2 regions of the Butyricicoccus porcorum genome follow, and region 2 is predicted to be linked to the other one. Evidence: predicted binding sites of a transcription regulator. Region 2 holds the regulator's gene; the other holds the start of a gene.
What was found. The regulator LexA, encoded in region 2, represses DNA repair genes until DNA is damaged. The targets are predictions, from matches to a motif close to CNAACANNTGTTNG.

Region 1 (7,583 bases), 630 kb from region 2:
CGGCTGGAATGTCGGCGTTGCCTGGCAGGATGGCTGCATGTTCCAAGCCCCCTGTGCCATCCGCATGAACCTTGCCCTGCCCTTCAGCCGTGTGCAGGAAGCATTCCGCCGTCTGGACAAATACGTTTTCAATACCTGAACATGGAAAAGCCTCGCCAGCTTCCAAACGAAGCGGCGGGGCTTTTCAGAGACTTATATTCAGATAGGAGATATTAGCAATAAAATGGGGGAATCGAACTGGATTTACTCCAGCATCAGCAGCTCATTCTTGAGGAACGATTCCTTGCAGCGGAACGCGATGTTGGTGGATGCAGTGCCGTCATATACATTCGGGCTGCCCTGACGACCCTTTGCAACACAGTCACAGAACTCTTCCATCTCGGTGATGTAAGCATCATGCCAACGGGTAACGAAGTCCTGATAGCACTCACGGCATACGCCATGCTCGCTCATAACTTCAACCATGGAGCTTGCCGGTACGCCTGCGATGCGCAGCGTGCCACGGGTGCCGACGATTTCGGTCTCAACATGGGAGCCATGTGCTGCTGCACGGCCTGCGAAGAAGAATGCCATTGCATCGTTCTCGCACTGCATCAGGCAGGAAACATTGTCGCCGTCGTCCCAATCCTTGTACTGCTTGAACTCGAAGCAGCCGCCGATTGCCCACAGCTTCTTCGGCTCGGAGCCGGTCAGCCAGCGGATCAGGTCGATATCATGAATGGACATGTCGATGAACTGTCCACCGGAGCGCGGTGCATACTCGAGCGTGCCCTGAATGATGGAAATCGGATCCTGAGAATAGCAGCGAACGAGGATAACATCGCCGATGTCACCATTTTCCATCTTCTGCTTGGCAACCTGATAGGAATGATCGTAGCGGCGCATGAAGCCCAGCATGAAGATCAGTTCCGGATGGGACTCGATGATCTTCTCCGCTTCTTTGCACTTCTCAACCGTGTCTGCCAGCGGCTTTTCGCAGAAGACATGCTTGCCTGCATCCATGGCAATCTGAATCATTTCAACATGGGATGCAGTGTTGGTGACGATGGCAACCGCCTCAACCTCCGGATTTGCACACATTTCCTTCGGATCGCTGTAAACAGCGGTCACACCCAGTTCCTCTGCAACTTCCTTTGCACGTGCAAAATTACCATCACAGATTGCAACCAGTTCAGAACCCGGTACGCGGTTTGCGATATTGCAGGCATGCTCATAGCCCAGACGGCCGACACCAATGATACCGATTTTCAGCTTTTTCATACGAACTCTCTCCTTACGTATGGTTATATGATAGAAATAAACTCGTTATTGTGTCCGATTACAGGCCAGTATACTTGTTGACATAGGCGCGCGCCATGCGTGCATAGTCAAGCGGATTTGCCTTTGCCGGATCCTGCTCCGCTTCGACAACCAGCCAGCCTTCATAATTGTACTCATCCAGCAGCTTGAAGACGGTCGGGAAGTCTACGCAGCCCTCCGGGTCGCCCGGTACCGTGAATACGCCTTCCGGAATCGAGCGCAGGAAGCTCTTGTTTTCTGCATAACACTTTTCCATTGCCGGCTTGCGGACATTCTTCAGATGTACATGGCCGATGCGGTCGTGATGCTTCTTGAGGATTTCAATCGGATCTTCGCCGGAGAAGGTCAGATGACCGGTATCATAAATCAGGCTGACATACTTCGGATCAGTCATCTCCATCAGGCGGTCGATCTCCCCCGTCTTCTGTACGGTGGTCGTCATGTGGTGATGATAAACGATCTTCATGCCGCTGTCATAAGCGATCTTGCCCAGATGATCGAGGCCCTTGGTGAGAACCTCCCACTCATCATCGTTCAGAACCTTCTTGTTCGCCAGCGGGGTGTTCCACTGATGCTGAATCGAGAAGCTCTGGTCAGAGACATTGATGACCTCAGCACCGATGGCCTTCAGGAAATTCATGTGGTCGACAAATGCGCGTTCATTCCACCACATCGGCTGCTCGTTGAGATACGTGCTGATCCATGCCGTGATGGCAGAGATGCCGCGGCGGCCGAATTCCTCATTCAGGACTGCCGGATTTCTCGGATACTGGCAGCCGATTTCTGTGCCGACATAACCGCTCAGTGCGATTTCACTGATGGTCTGGAGAAAGCTGTTCTCCGCGCCCATCTCCGGCATGTCATCCTCTGTCCATGCAATCGGAGCAATTCCAATTTTTACTTTCTTCGGGTCCAACATATTCAAAATACCTTCCTTTCCTCTTCGGTATGTTTCGTTTCTTTATTGTGACTTTAGTATATCATCCGGCGGCAATTTCGTCTTTCAACTTCTTGGCTTATCTGTTTTTACCAAAAAAATCTGTTTCCCGTCCGTTTTTTTATCAAAATTGATATTCCTGTGTATTTTTTATTCCCTTCATCTTAAAATCCCCGTATATGCAGACAGCGTCCGCCGGAACGAATTTTATAAAATCCTGCGATTTCACAAAATATCAGCCCATGATCCGCACCGTTTTTCCACGTGATGGGCACAAAAAAGCTGCCGAAACCCGGAATATTTCCTGTTTTCGGCAGCACCTTCTTGTTTTTTTATTCTTTTTTCTTCTTCTTTTTTGCCCGCTTGGTTTCCTCCTCGACGCTGACAATATAATTTTGCCGGTATTTTTTCGGCGGCATACCGACATTTTTCGTAAACTGGAGATTAAAATAGCTCTGGGTATCGTAACCTACCATACCGGCAATTGTTGTAATCGGCAAATCGGTCGTGATAAGCAGTGTCTGCGCCTCGCCGATGCGGCGGCGCAGCAAATACTGCACCGGGGAATATCCGCTCATCTGCTTGAACACATGTGAGAGATAATACGGACTGATATGCAGCGCCTCCCCCATGCTCTGCAACGTAATTGGTTCCATATAGTGCTCGTCGATGTACGATTTAATGCGCAGGCCAAGTACATGCGGTTCCTCAACCTCCGGTTCATCCGCAGCAGCCTCTCTTCCGCCGACAACAGTCAGCGCCTTGACCAGCAGCGCATGCATCAGGCTATGGCAGAACGCTTCTGCACGCGGCTCTCCGGAGGACAGACTGTGAAACATCATTTCACAGATTGTGCGCATGGCTTCAAAGTGTTCTCCGGTCGGGAAAATATAACCCGCATCGTCGGGAATCAGCGCATTTTCACGCAGGCCGGGCATATGTAGCCCGCCGACCGCAACACAGTAACTGCCGACTTCGATGCCCGGTCCGGAAATTTCATCGTGCACAACATTGGCATTGTAAATCAGCAGATCACCCGGCTTGATGAGCTGTTTCTTGTCATGAATCAGATATTCACTGCTGCCGCTGCAAATCAGGAGCAGCTCTACAAAATCCCTGTGTGCATGCATCACGCGCGGATGTGTGCTTGCATCCGGCGAAATCCTGCTGACGTAAAGCAATTTGGGGTCGTTTTCCCCGACAAATACCGACTGAAAATCCTTCTTCACAAAGCACTGCACATTGAGTGGATTCTGCTGCGCCATCGTTTTTTCTCCTCTCCTCTTGTTTCTTTCTCTATGCACTTTATTATAGCAGAATCTTGAAAGTCAGAGTAGCAGATTATTGTTTTTTCCCCGCCTTGTCTCGTGTCTGTTTCTGTGATATGATACGGTCAACGCACAGGAAGAGAGGAACTGAAAATGAATCGCAGTCCATATCTTACGACCTATTATTCCCCTGTCGGCGTGCTGACACTCGCCTCCGACGGGACACAGCTGACTGGGCTGTGGCTGGAGCATCAGAAGTATTTCGGCAGCACACTCGCACCGAATGCCACAGAGCAAAATCTTGTTGTTTTTGCACAGACCATCGACTGGCTCAACCGTTATTTTCACGGCGAAGCACCTGCTATGACGCTCCCGCTTGCGCCGGAGGGCAGTGCCTTCCGGCAGACAGTCTGGGACATTCTTTTCCGCATTCCATACGGTGAAACCATGACCTATGGACAAATTGCGGTGCAGCTGGAACAGCAGACCGGAAAGCGCATTTCCGCACAAGCAGTCGGCGGCGCGGTCGGGCACAATCCCATCAGTATCCTGATTCCCTGTCACCGTGTACTCGGCGCGGACGGCAGCCTGACCGGATATGCAGGCGGCCTGCGCGCAAAAGCACAGCTTCTGACGCTGGAGGGCGCGCACTTTCGCACATAACTCTGCCGCAGCACCTTGCACAGCTGCCACAAATCCGTTACAATAAAGGCAGTAATTGATAGACTGGTTTTGCGAAAGGAAGGCTTATCTATGCAGGATTTTGAATACTATACCCCGACGCATGTCGTATTCGGCAAACATGCCGTAGAACGCGTCGGCGAACTCATCACAGGTCAGAACGGCAAAAAGGTTCTGATCCATTACGGCGGCGGTTCGGCTAAGCGCAGCGGACTGCTCGATCGCGTCACAGATGCGCTGGAACAGTCCGGGATTTCCTATGTCATGCTGGGCGGTGTCGTACCCAATCCGCGCCTCGGCCTTGTGCGCGAAGGCATTGCGCTGTGCAAGCGCGAGGGCGTCGATTTCATCCTCGCAGTCGGCGGCGGCTCGGTTATCGATTCCTCCAAGGCGATTGCTTATGGCATTGCAAACGACGGCGATGTATGGGATTTTTACGCCAAGAAGCGCGTACCACAGGCGTGTGCCCCGGTCGGTACAATCCTAACCATCGCAGCGGCAGGCAGTGAAATGAGCAATTCCTCCGTCATCACCAACGAGGACGGATGGCTCAAGCGCGGACTGAGTACCGAGCTGTGTCGCTGTAAATTCGCCATTATGGACCCGACGCTGACCTATACACTCCCGGCATACCAGACGGCAAGCGGCGCCGCCGATGTTATGATGCACACAATGGAGCGTTATTTCACGCAGGTAGACACACTCGGTCTCACCGATTCCATCGCAGAGAGCCTGTTGAAATCCGTCATGCGCGACGTAACCGCTGCGCTGAAAAATCCGGAGGATTATGACGCACGTGCCGGACTGATGTGGGCAAGCAGCCTGTCGCACAACGGCCTGACCGGCTGCGGCACGGACGGCGGCGACTGGTCCTGCCATCAGCTGGAGCATGAGCTGAGCGGCAAATATGACGTCGCACATGGCGCAGGCCTGTGTGCTGTCTGGTCGAGCTGGGCACGGACTGTCATGCCTGCCAATCCCGCGCGCTTTGCAAAATTTGCCATCCAGGTCATGGGCGTACAGCCGGGGGCAGACGACATCGAAACTGCTAACCGCGGCATTGACGCAATGGAAGCCTTTTTCCAGTCCATCGGCATGCCGGTTCGCATCAATCAGATGGGCATTGAACTGACCGAAGAGGACATGCGCGAACTCGCCTATAAGTGCAGCTTTATGGATACGCGCAAAATCGGCCGCTTTGTACCGCTGGATAAAGAAGCGATTTACAAAGTCTATCAGAAAGCAAAGGCATAACAAAAGCCAAACGGCATCGGGTATTCACCCGATGCCGTTATGACACTCCTCTGAAATGCCGATATCTGCCAGTACGATTTCACCGCAATATGGTTTGGATGTTTCCTGCACATGCAGCGGTTTATATGAATCAAAGGTCACGGTCAGATCGGCATGCACCGCGCCTTCCGCAACAGCGCCTGTATCCGCATGAATCCCGCTTGGCAGGTCAAGTGCAGCAAGATACGCCCCCGATTCATTCATGAAGCAGCATGCCTTTGCGCCGGATGGACGCAGAGTACCGTGAAATCCTGTGCCATACAGCGCGTCGATGACAACATCTGCATCTGTCAGCCGATCAATCTGCTCAATTGGGCAGACGGTTACATTCAACCCATCCAGGCGGTGAAAATTAGTCTTTGCATCCACCGTGACCGGCTCCCCCTCTGCAAGCACAACCCGTACGGCCAACCCATCCTGTGCGGCAAGGCGCGCAATGACAAATCCATCGCCGCCGTTGTTGCCCTTTCCGGCAACAATGGCAAGTACATGTGCATCCGGCTTGTGCGCACGGATGATCTGATAAGCAGCTGTCCCGGCATTTTCCATCATTTGCAGATAGGAAAGCCCGCCCGCGTCGGCATTGCATTCAATCTGCTTCATCTGTGCGGCTGTAACAATACGCATAGCAAAATTACCTCCAATTTCAATAACATAAGGAAGAATGACCTATGAAAATAATCAGTGAAACCTTTGTCTGCCCCTCCACCGGCTGGGGCGTTTTCCTCGTTTATGACGAAGAGGAATGTGAACTTTATGCCCGCGTCTGTGACGAGGGCGAATGGGATCCGGATCTGGCAGATGAGGATTCCCTTCCAGATTTTGAAGCCACAGAAATCTGGTGTGAACAGTTCGGCTACCGCCGCTGTGATTCCTATCCGGAGGCACAGATGGTTGCCGACCAGTTCAATTCGATGTTTTGACGCGCGGAGAATCGCCGCGGTCGATCTGAATTTCATATCCAATTTTGGCAAACCGTGCGCGCAGATCGGCAATATGCTGTGCTGATTCTGCGCCGGTTGCCAGCTTGTTGTCATACAACATGTATTTGCTGCGCACTGCCTGTGGGCTGAGATTCGGCATGACGACATTTGCACCCGCCAGGATGCCTTTTTCGCGCCCAACCGGATCGAGCGTTCCCAACGCTGTTGTCGCGGGCAGCAGCACATCCGGAAACATCAGCCGCAGCAGTGATAGCAGGAACAGGGTCAGTTCCACTGACCCCTGCGGCATCTGTGCAAATGGAGTATCCTGATGCGGGATAAACGGCCCGATTCCGATCATTTCCGGCTGTAAATCTGCCAGAAACAACAGATCATCTGCCAAATTTTCCGCCGTCTGGAACGGTGAGCCGACCATAAACCCGGAACCAGTCTGAAAACCGATCTCCTTCAGCCATCGCAGGCACTGTTTGCGATGTGCACCGGAAAGCTCTGCGGGATGCAGGCGGCTGTAGTGTGCCTCATCTGCTGTTTCATGCCGCAGCAGATAACGATCTGCTCCTGCGTCAAAATATGCCTGATACGTCTCTCTGGTCTGTTCTCCGACCGACAATGTAACAGCACAGTCCGGGTGCTGCCGTTTGATGGACGATACGATGTCTGCCATGCGCTCCGTAGTATAGTATCCATCTTCTCCGCCCTGCAAAACAAATGTGCGAAATCCCAGTGCATACCCCTCTGCCGCACATTGCAGGATTTCTTCTTTTTCCAGCCGATAGCGTTGTGCCTTGCGGTTGGAACGTCGGATTCCACAATAATAGCAGTCATTGCGACAGAAATTGCTCAGTTCAATCAGACCACGAATATATATTTTGTTTCCAAAAACTGCCTGCGCGGTTTTGCGTGCACATTCAGCGGCATAGGAGGCAGTTTCCGGTGCAAACGCCGAAATCAGCTGCACAAAATCTGTCCGTGGAAGAACATGCTCAGCCGAAAGGCGGTCAATCAGTCGATTCATAGATAAAATGTTCCTTTCGTGCGCGGAAATACTGAAAACAGTATACCATTCCTCTGCGAAGTGCGCAATTCTTCAAAAAAAACTTTACAAATGATGGCAGGGTTGCTATAATAACAGTTAGACACGCGCCCGTAGCTCAGTTGGAT
Region 2 (7,583 bases):
ACTGTGCGAGATGCCGGAGGCTGTGCAGCGGCGTGACGCGGTATTCCGGGAAGCTCTTATGGAAATGATTGGCCTTGAGGACATTGTCCGGGCTCATAATCTCCAGGTATCGGTCATCCGTCCCGGGGACATGGTTTTCTGTAAATTTCATTGTTACATCCATGTGATCCAACCTCCGTTCCGCATCGGTCATTCGACCAAATTTCTTATCCCTATCATAGCACACGCACGCGCGATTGCAAGCCTTTTTTCAAAATATTTTTAGGTTTATACAAAAATTTTTAGGGTTGGTTTTTGTGCAGTTTATCCTCCAGTATGCCTTATTTACTGCTTCCGATGTAGCTGTACAGTGTAAACTTGGAAATGCCGAAATAATTCGCCACCCTGTCACCCGAATGGGTAATCAGAAATGCACCGGCGTCGTTGAGGAACTTGATGGCGGCGACTTTATCGTCCTTGTTCATCAGTGCGACCGGCTTGCCGACGAGCGCAACCGACTGCTCCAGCAGCTGGTCGAGCAGCTCGCTGACGTTATGGGAAATCTCTGTCGGGCGCTCGGTTTTTGGCGCAGAGGTCAGGTTTTCCAGCGCATTCTGTGCCGCGAGCAGGGTGGAAATATCAAAATTGATGGCAAAGATATATTCCGGCTTTCCCTCGTCATCCTTGATGTAAATGGTGGAGGATTTGAGCACCTTGCCATCGGTTGTGGTGGTCAGATAACCGGAGCGGTCTTCCGGCACCTCGCCGTCGGTCTTCATTGCCTTGAGCACGACCTCCGACGGGCCATCCCCGACCTTCCGGTTGGATACATGCCCGTTTTCGATGTGGACAATGGACTGGTTCAAATCCTTCGACCGCAGGTCATGAATGACAATCTCACAGTTCGGCCCGAACTGCTGCGCCAGACTGGCTGCGACCTGCTTTAATATCTGTAGTGTTTTCAAAACCACATTCACTCCTGTCTCTTCTCCGCGTGCCCGCCGCGGGCTGCTGCGTCAGATATATGTATTGCCTACAGTGTATCATATTTCCCATTCGATTGTCATATCTTCCGCCAAAATTCCGATGGAGGACATTGATGTTCTTCGTGGAATGTGCTACATTTATGATATTCTAATATCACAGCATTCGGTTTTGTCCAAATAAACCGGAACTACGCGCAGAGATAAAAACACGTCCCGGTAGGTAGTCCGGGAGCGGCGGCAGACCCGCCGTCAGTAACCTGCCTCCTTTGGTTGTCCGTTCTCTGCATCGCCATGCAAAAAAAGGAGGATCTGCAGCGGCAGTTTGAACTGCGGAAGGAAAAACACAGGCAGAAGCACCGCGGTCATTGACCGCACAAAAAAGCCGCCGGAGCATGTGCTCCGGCGGCTTTTTGCCATTACTTTGCTGTTTTGGGATTGTCCGTACGTCCAAGCAGGTAATCGACGGACACACCGTGAAAATCCGCCAGCCGAACCAAAACCGCTGTCGGGATGTCGATGTCTCCCCGTTCATAATTGCTGTAGACGCGCTGACTGCATGACAGGATCTTCCCCATCTCTGCCTGCGTAATATCTTTATCTTCCCTCAGATCGCGTATCCTGTGATACATACTCACGCTCCCCTTCGTGAGATGATGAAATTATTATAAATAAGTAAAATATCCTCTTTTTGGTTTTAGCGGATATTTCGCTAAAAAATAACAAATTTCACCCAACTGTATATCGACCAATGCCACTTTCCGGACAGATTCCCTGTCCAAATCCCCCTCGGCATGCTGGAACAAAATCCGAAGCCCCGTGTCCCCCGACGCCGGACTTCGGATTATTTTCATTTTTCGTTATTTATATCATTCTGCTCTCAGTTAAAGCTCCCTTCTCCGTACTGCGCAAACAGCTTTTCCACCCGTGCCCGCAGTTCAGGCTCGCGCACCAGCTCCGGGTCATCTGCCAGAAGCGCATCCGCTGCGCGCCGCGCCTGCTCCAACACGCGCGTATCTCCCGCCAGGTCTGCCAGCTTCATCGGCGGCAGACCGTGCTGCCGTGTGCCGAAAAAGTCGCCCGCACCGCGCATCTCCAGATCCTTCTGTGCGATGACAAACCCATCGTTGGTATGCACCAGCGTTTTGAGTCGTTCGCGCGCATCCGCGCCGCGGTCAGCGCCGTAAAAGACACAGTAGGACTGCCGCTTTCCGCGTCCCACGCGCCCGCGCAGCTGATGCAGCTGGGACAGGCCAAAACAGTCACCGTCTTCCACAACCATCAGCGTCGCATTCGGCACATTGACGCCGACTTCGATGACGGTTGTAGAAACAAGAATATCAATATTTCCAGCGGCAAAATCCGCCATAATCTGTTCTTTTTCCGCCGCTCTGGTGCGCCCGTGCACGAGTGCGACGCGGCGGTGCGGCAACACACCTGACAGGCGCTCTGCCGCGCTCTCCGCACTGGTGCGCCCACTCTCGCCGTCGCCGACCAGCGGACAGACAACATAGACCTGTCCGCCCTCGGCGCACTGTTTGTCGATAAACCGATCAATCCGCTGGCGCATGGTTTCACCGACGGCATACGTCTTGATTTTCTGCCGTCCGGGCGGCAGCTCATCGATGACGGACACATCCAGATCGCCATACAGAAGCAGCGCAAGCGTGCGCGGAATGGGCGTCGCAGACATGACAAGCAGGTGAACATTTTCCCCCTTCGCCGTCAGCGTCGCGCGCTGATTGACACCGAACCGGTGCTGTTCGTCCACGATTGCCACCGCAAGGTCGTGAAACTGTACCGTATCCCCCAGCACAGCATGTGTGCCGATCACGACAGAAACTTCCCCTGCTTCAATCGCCTGTACGGTTTCACGTTTTTGCTTCGCACCCATCGAGCCGACCAGCAGACCGCACGACACGCCGAGTTTTTGCAGTAGCGGCGCCAGCGTCTGCATATGCTGCTGTGCAAGCAACTCGGTCGGCGCCATCATGACTGCCTGCCGCCCGTTCTTCGCGGCGAGGTAACACAGCGCCGCCGCGACCATGGTTTTGCCGGAACCGACATCACCCTGAATGAGACGGCTGAGCGGCCGACCGGCGGCGATATCCAGCGTGCACGCCTCAATGGCGCGCATCTGTGCCCCGGTCAGTGAAAATGGCAGCGCACGGTAAAACGCATTCAGGCTCAGATCGCGCAGCTGTGCGCCGCTCTTTCCCGACCGCCGCGCGCGCAGAAATCCCATACCGCACGACAGCAGGAAAAATTCTTCAAATACCATGCGGCGGCGCGCCTGCTGTGCCTGCCGCATATCCTGTGGACGGTGGATGCCGGCGAGCGCGTCACGGATGGGCGCAAAGCCCTGTTGCTCCCGAATGGCTTTCGGCAGAAAATCCGGAAGGTCATCCGGCACGGCGGCAAGCGCCGCGTCGGTCACGCGGTACAGGTCGCGCTGGTACAGTCCCGCCGTCAGCGGATACACCGGGAGCACCCGCCCGGTGCGGTCGTCCGCGCCGACCGGCTCGAACTCCGGCGACAGCATGACAAATCCACGCCCCTCCGCCTGTACCTTTCCGTAAAAGGCATATTCTTTTCCGGTCTCCAGCGCAGCCGCCGCATATTTGTGGTTGAAAAAACGCAGTGTCAGTGCGCCGCTCTCATCATACACCGTGCAGCGCGTCACATCCATGCCGCGGCGGATGTGTGCGGTCTGGGGCGGCGTGCCCACGACGGCATGCACACATTGTTTTTCTCCGTCCAGCAGATGTCGGATGGGAGTGATGTGCGTGCGATCCTCATAGCCGCGTGGATAGCACTGTACCGCATCCTCCAGTGTCACAATGCCGAGCCTGCCGAGCAGCTCCGCTTTTTTCGGCCCGATGCCGCGCACAAAGCGCACATTGTCCTGTAGCTTCATACCGGATAACTGCGCACGACCTTGGCGACAACACCCAGAATGCGGGCATAGTCACCCGGAATGGGGTGATAGGCCGGATTTTCCGGCATGAGCCAGATGTGCCCGTCCTCCTTCTCCAGCCGCTTGCAGGTCGCTTCGTCTTCAATCAATGCGACCACAATCTGTCCACGCTGCGCATAATTCTGGCTGCGCACGACAATATAATCTCCGTCGAGAATGCCCGCGCCGATCATGGAGTCGCCCTGAATGCGCAGGGCAAAAAAGTCGCCGTGCCTGCCGTCCAGATCGACATGCAGCACGCCCTCTGCCTCCTCAACCGCGAGGATCGGCATGCCCGCGGTGACGCGTCCGAGAATCGGCACAGCATCTCCACCGGGCGCGCCGCTGCCCGCCAGCGTAATCGCACGCGTCTTATGGTCATCCTTTTCCAGATATCCCAGCTCGCGCAGGTGCTTGAGGTGTGCATGCACCGACGACGGTGAGCGCAGCCCAACCGCCGCCGCAATTTCCCGCACGGACGGGGGATAGCCCTGTTCGGCGGTATAGTCGCGGATAAATGTCAAAATCTGTCTTTGTTTTTCGGAAATTGGCCGCATGATGCCCCATCCTTTCCCATCCGTCATTCCTGAATACTTTTATTTTACCGAATTCCATGCAAAAAAGCAAACAAATGTTTGTTTTTTACGTCAGACAGAAATGCCATTACCGAACACTTCTATTTTATGTGCCGGATAACAGCAACTTCGTCTGGAGCAATCGTAAAATCCTCTTGTCGCAACTGCAAAAATATTATAAAATAAGATTGAATTATTCTGTAAACCATCCCAATCAGGAAATTGGATTCCATTGTATAGAGGAGGAATTGTGATGACGATCAAAGCCGATCTCGGATTTATCAATATCGCGCCGGAAGTGCTGGCGGATATCGCGGGCTATGCGGCGATGAGCTGCTTCGGCGTCAAAGGCATGACCATCCGTTCTGTGTCCGACGGCATTGCACACCTGCTGCGCCGCGAAAACATGTCGCGCGGCGTGCGCATTACCGAAGCGGAGGATGGCGGTGTCAACATCGACCTGCATCTCGCCGTGGAGCACGGTGTCAACATTGCAACGGTCTGCCGCTCCATTATCAGCGAGGTTCGCTATAATGTCGAGAAAATGACCGGTATTGATGTCAAAAACGTCGACGTATATGTCGATGCCATTCGGGCGGACTGAGTGAGCTGTCCATGAACGTGCGTGCATCTGCGCGCCAGCATGTAAAGGAGGGCAATTTCATTGTCGAAACTGATTGACGGACAGCTATTCTGCGCTATGGTCATCGAGGGCGCACTGTCCATTGAAGAAAAAAAAGAAGAAGCAAATGAGCTGAATGTATTCCCGGTTCCGGACGGTGATACCGGAACCAATATGTCGCTGACGATGGCGTCGGCGAAAAATGAGGTATCCAAGCTGGCCGAGCCCGACCTGCCGGCAGCGAGTGCGGCGACGGCATCCGCACTGCTGCGCGGCGCACGCGGCAATTCCGGCGTCATTCTGTCGCTGCTGTTCCGCGGCATGTCCAAGCAGCTGAAAAAGTGCAAGACTGCCAAGGGACAGGATCTTGCACTCGCTCTGCATGAGGGCGTACAGGCGGCGTACAAGGCAGTCATGAAGCCGGCGGAAGGCACCATTCTGACCGTTTCCCGCGTTGCGGCACAGCATGTACTCGAGCTGTGTCAGTCCAACCCGGACATCGACTGCGGCGAGGTTCTGCGCGCCGCCATCGACAAGGGCCATGAGGCACTGGCAGAGACCACGCACCAGAACCCGGTTCTGGAAAAGGCGGGCGTCGTCGATGCAGGCGGCTTCGGCTTCCTGACCATCCTCGAGGGCATGTACGACGCGTATAACGGCATCCACAAGGAGCGCAAAATCGCTGCTGAGCCGGAGCATGCAAAGACCGGTGCGACGTTCTCGGACATCAAGGACGAGGATATCACGTTTACCTACTGCACCGAATTTATCGCAGAGCGCCGCGATAAGTCGCGCAATGTACAGCGCCTGCGCGCGTTCCTCGACAGCATCGGCGACAGCCTTGTTGTTGTTGATGACGACGATATCATCAAGGTTCACGTACACACCGACCGCCCGAACGAGGCGCTCGAAGCAGGTCTGAAGTTCGGCCAGCTGCTCACCGTCAAGATTGAGAACATGCGCCAGCAGCACTCCGCGAAGATCGTCGAGGAAGCTGCCGGTCTGGAAAGCAAGGAGCGCAAAATTGCCGAGCCGGAGAAGAAATACGGCTTTGTCTCGGTTGCCGCAGGCGACGGACTGGTCAGCGTATTCAAGGATCTCGGTGTAGATGAGATGGTACAGGGCGGTCAGACCATGAACCCGTCGACCGACGACATCCTGCACGCCATCGACGCTGTCCCGGCGGAGATTGTCTTTGTCCTGCCGAACAACAAAAACATCATCATGGCGGCAGAGCAGGCCGTTCCGCTGTGTGAGAGCAAGACGGTCGTCATCATTCCGACCAAGAATATCCCGCAGGGCATTTCCGCAATGCTCTCGTTCGACGAATGTGCCGAGCTGGATGAAAACCGTGAGGCCATGCTGGACGCAGCAGCAAATGTCCGTTCCGGACAGGTCACCTATGCCGCACGCAATTCCGATTTCGACGGCAAGAAGATCCGCGAGGGCGAATATCTTTCGCTGTTTGAATCCAAGCTGTGCGCCAACAGCCGCAAGCTGGATGACGCGGTCAAAAAGCTCATCCGCGAAATGACACGCAAGGACTGCTCGTTTATCAACATCATCTATGGCGCCGATATGACCGAAGAAGATGCGGCACGCGTCGAGAAGATGGCACACAAGGAGGCGCCGGACGCGGAAATCACCATCATCAACGGCGGCCAGCCGGTTTATTACTTTATTCTCTCCGCAGAAGGCTGATTCACAAACCCATGTCTATTTTTGATATTTTCGCAAAACTTGAACAGGAAAAGAAATCCAAGTCCCCTGCACAGCCGGTGGAATGGCTGGTTATCGGACTGGGCAATCCCGGAAAGAAATATGAAAACACCCGCCACAACACCGGTTTCCGCGTAATAGACGCGCTGTGTGCCAAGCACGCTGTGCGCTGTGACCGCGCGAAATTCCAGGCGCTGACGGGTGAGGCAGTGCTCGGTGGGAAGCGTGTCCTGCTGGTCAAGCCGCAGACCTTTATGAATCTGTCCGGCGAGGCGGTTCGCGCTGCCGCGGATTTTTACAAAATCCCTCCGGAGCATATTCTGGTCATTTTCGACGATATTTCCCTTCCGGTCGGCACGCTTCGCATTCGTCCGAAGGGCTCTGCCGGCGGACAGAACGGCGTTAAGAACATCATCGAACAGCTTGGTTCCGACCAGTTCCCGCGCATCAAGGTCGGCATCGGTGCAAAGCCGCATCCCGACTATGACCTTGCGGACTGGGTGCTGTCCAACATCAAAGAGGACGAGCTGCCCGACATGAATGACGCGGTGAACCGCGCCGTGCTCGCAGTGTCCGAACTGATTGAAAACGGCGTCCCCTCTGCCACGCAGAAATACAACGGCAAAGCGGCGCAGCCGAAAAACTGCAAATGATTTCCCGGCACAGGCTGTCCCCAGCGGACAGCCTCAGCCTATAGCAAAACCCGGCGGGAGCAGTCCCGCCGGGTTTATTCTGTCAGTCTGTCGTTT

Region 1: iolE (myo-inosose-2 dehydratase) is a predicted target of LexA. The motif match lies at 2,332-2,345, and genes of this name have one in related genera.

The regions. Positions count from the first base shown of each region.
Region 1 covers NZ_CP178353.1:1,831,942-1,839,524, reverse strand. Annotated here, with positions in the region: gene ACLM7Z_RS09120 (aminotransferase class I/II-fold pyridoxal phosphate-dependent enzyme) at 1-139, shown strand, start outside; gene ACLM7Z_RS09115 (Gfo/Idh/MocA family oxidoreductase) at 244-1,260, opposite strand; gene iolE (myo-inosose-2 dehydratase) at 1,319-2,218, opposite strand; gene ACLM7Z_RS09105 (AraC family transcriptional regulator) at 2,569-3,501, opposite strand; gene ACLM7Z_RS09100 (methylated-DNA--[protein]-cysteine S-methyltransferase) at 3,658-4,167, shown strand; gene ACLM7Z_RS09095 (iron-containing alcohol dehydrogenase) at 4,258-5,439, shown strand; gene ACLM7Z_RS09090 (NAD(P)H-hydrate epimerase) at 5,464-6,105, opposite strand; gene ACLM7Z_RS09085 (hypothetical protein) at 6,150-6,401, shown strand; gene hydE ([FeFe] hydrogenase H-cluster radical SAM maturase HydE) at 6,385-7,437, opposite strand; tRNA gene ACLM7Z_RS09075 (tRNA-Arg) at 7,563-7,583, shown strand, end outside.
Region 2 covers NZ_CP178353.1:1,203,403-1,210,985, reverse strand. Annotated here, with positions in the region: gene dpaL (diaminopropionate ammonia-lyase) at 1-163, opposite strand, end outside; gene ACLM7Z_RS05775 (helix-turn-helix transcriptional regulator) at 321-950, opposite strand; gene ACLM7Z_RS05770 (helix-turn-helix transcriptional regulator) at 1,382-1,594, opposite strand; gene recG (ATP-dependent DNA helicase RecG) at 1,843-3,879, opposite strand; gene lexA (transcriptional repressor LexA) at 3,876-4,475, opposite strand; gene ACLM7Z_RS05755 (Asp23/Gls24 family envelope stress response protein) at 4,747-5,097, shown strand; gene ACLM7Z_RS05750 (DAK2 domain-containing protein) at 5,158-6,816, shown strand; gene pth (aminoacyl-tRNA hydrolase) at 6,828-7,487, shown strand.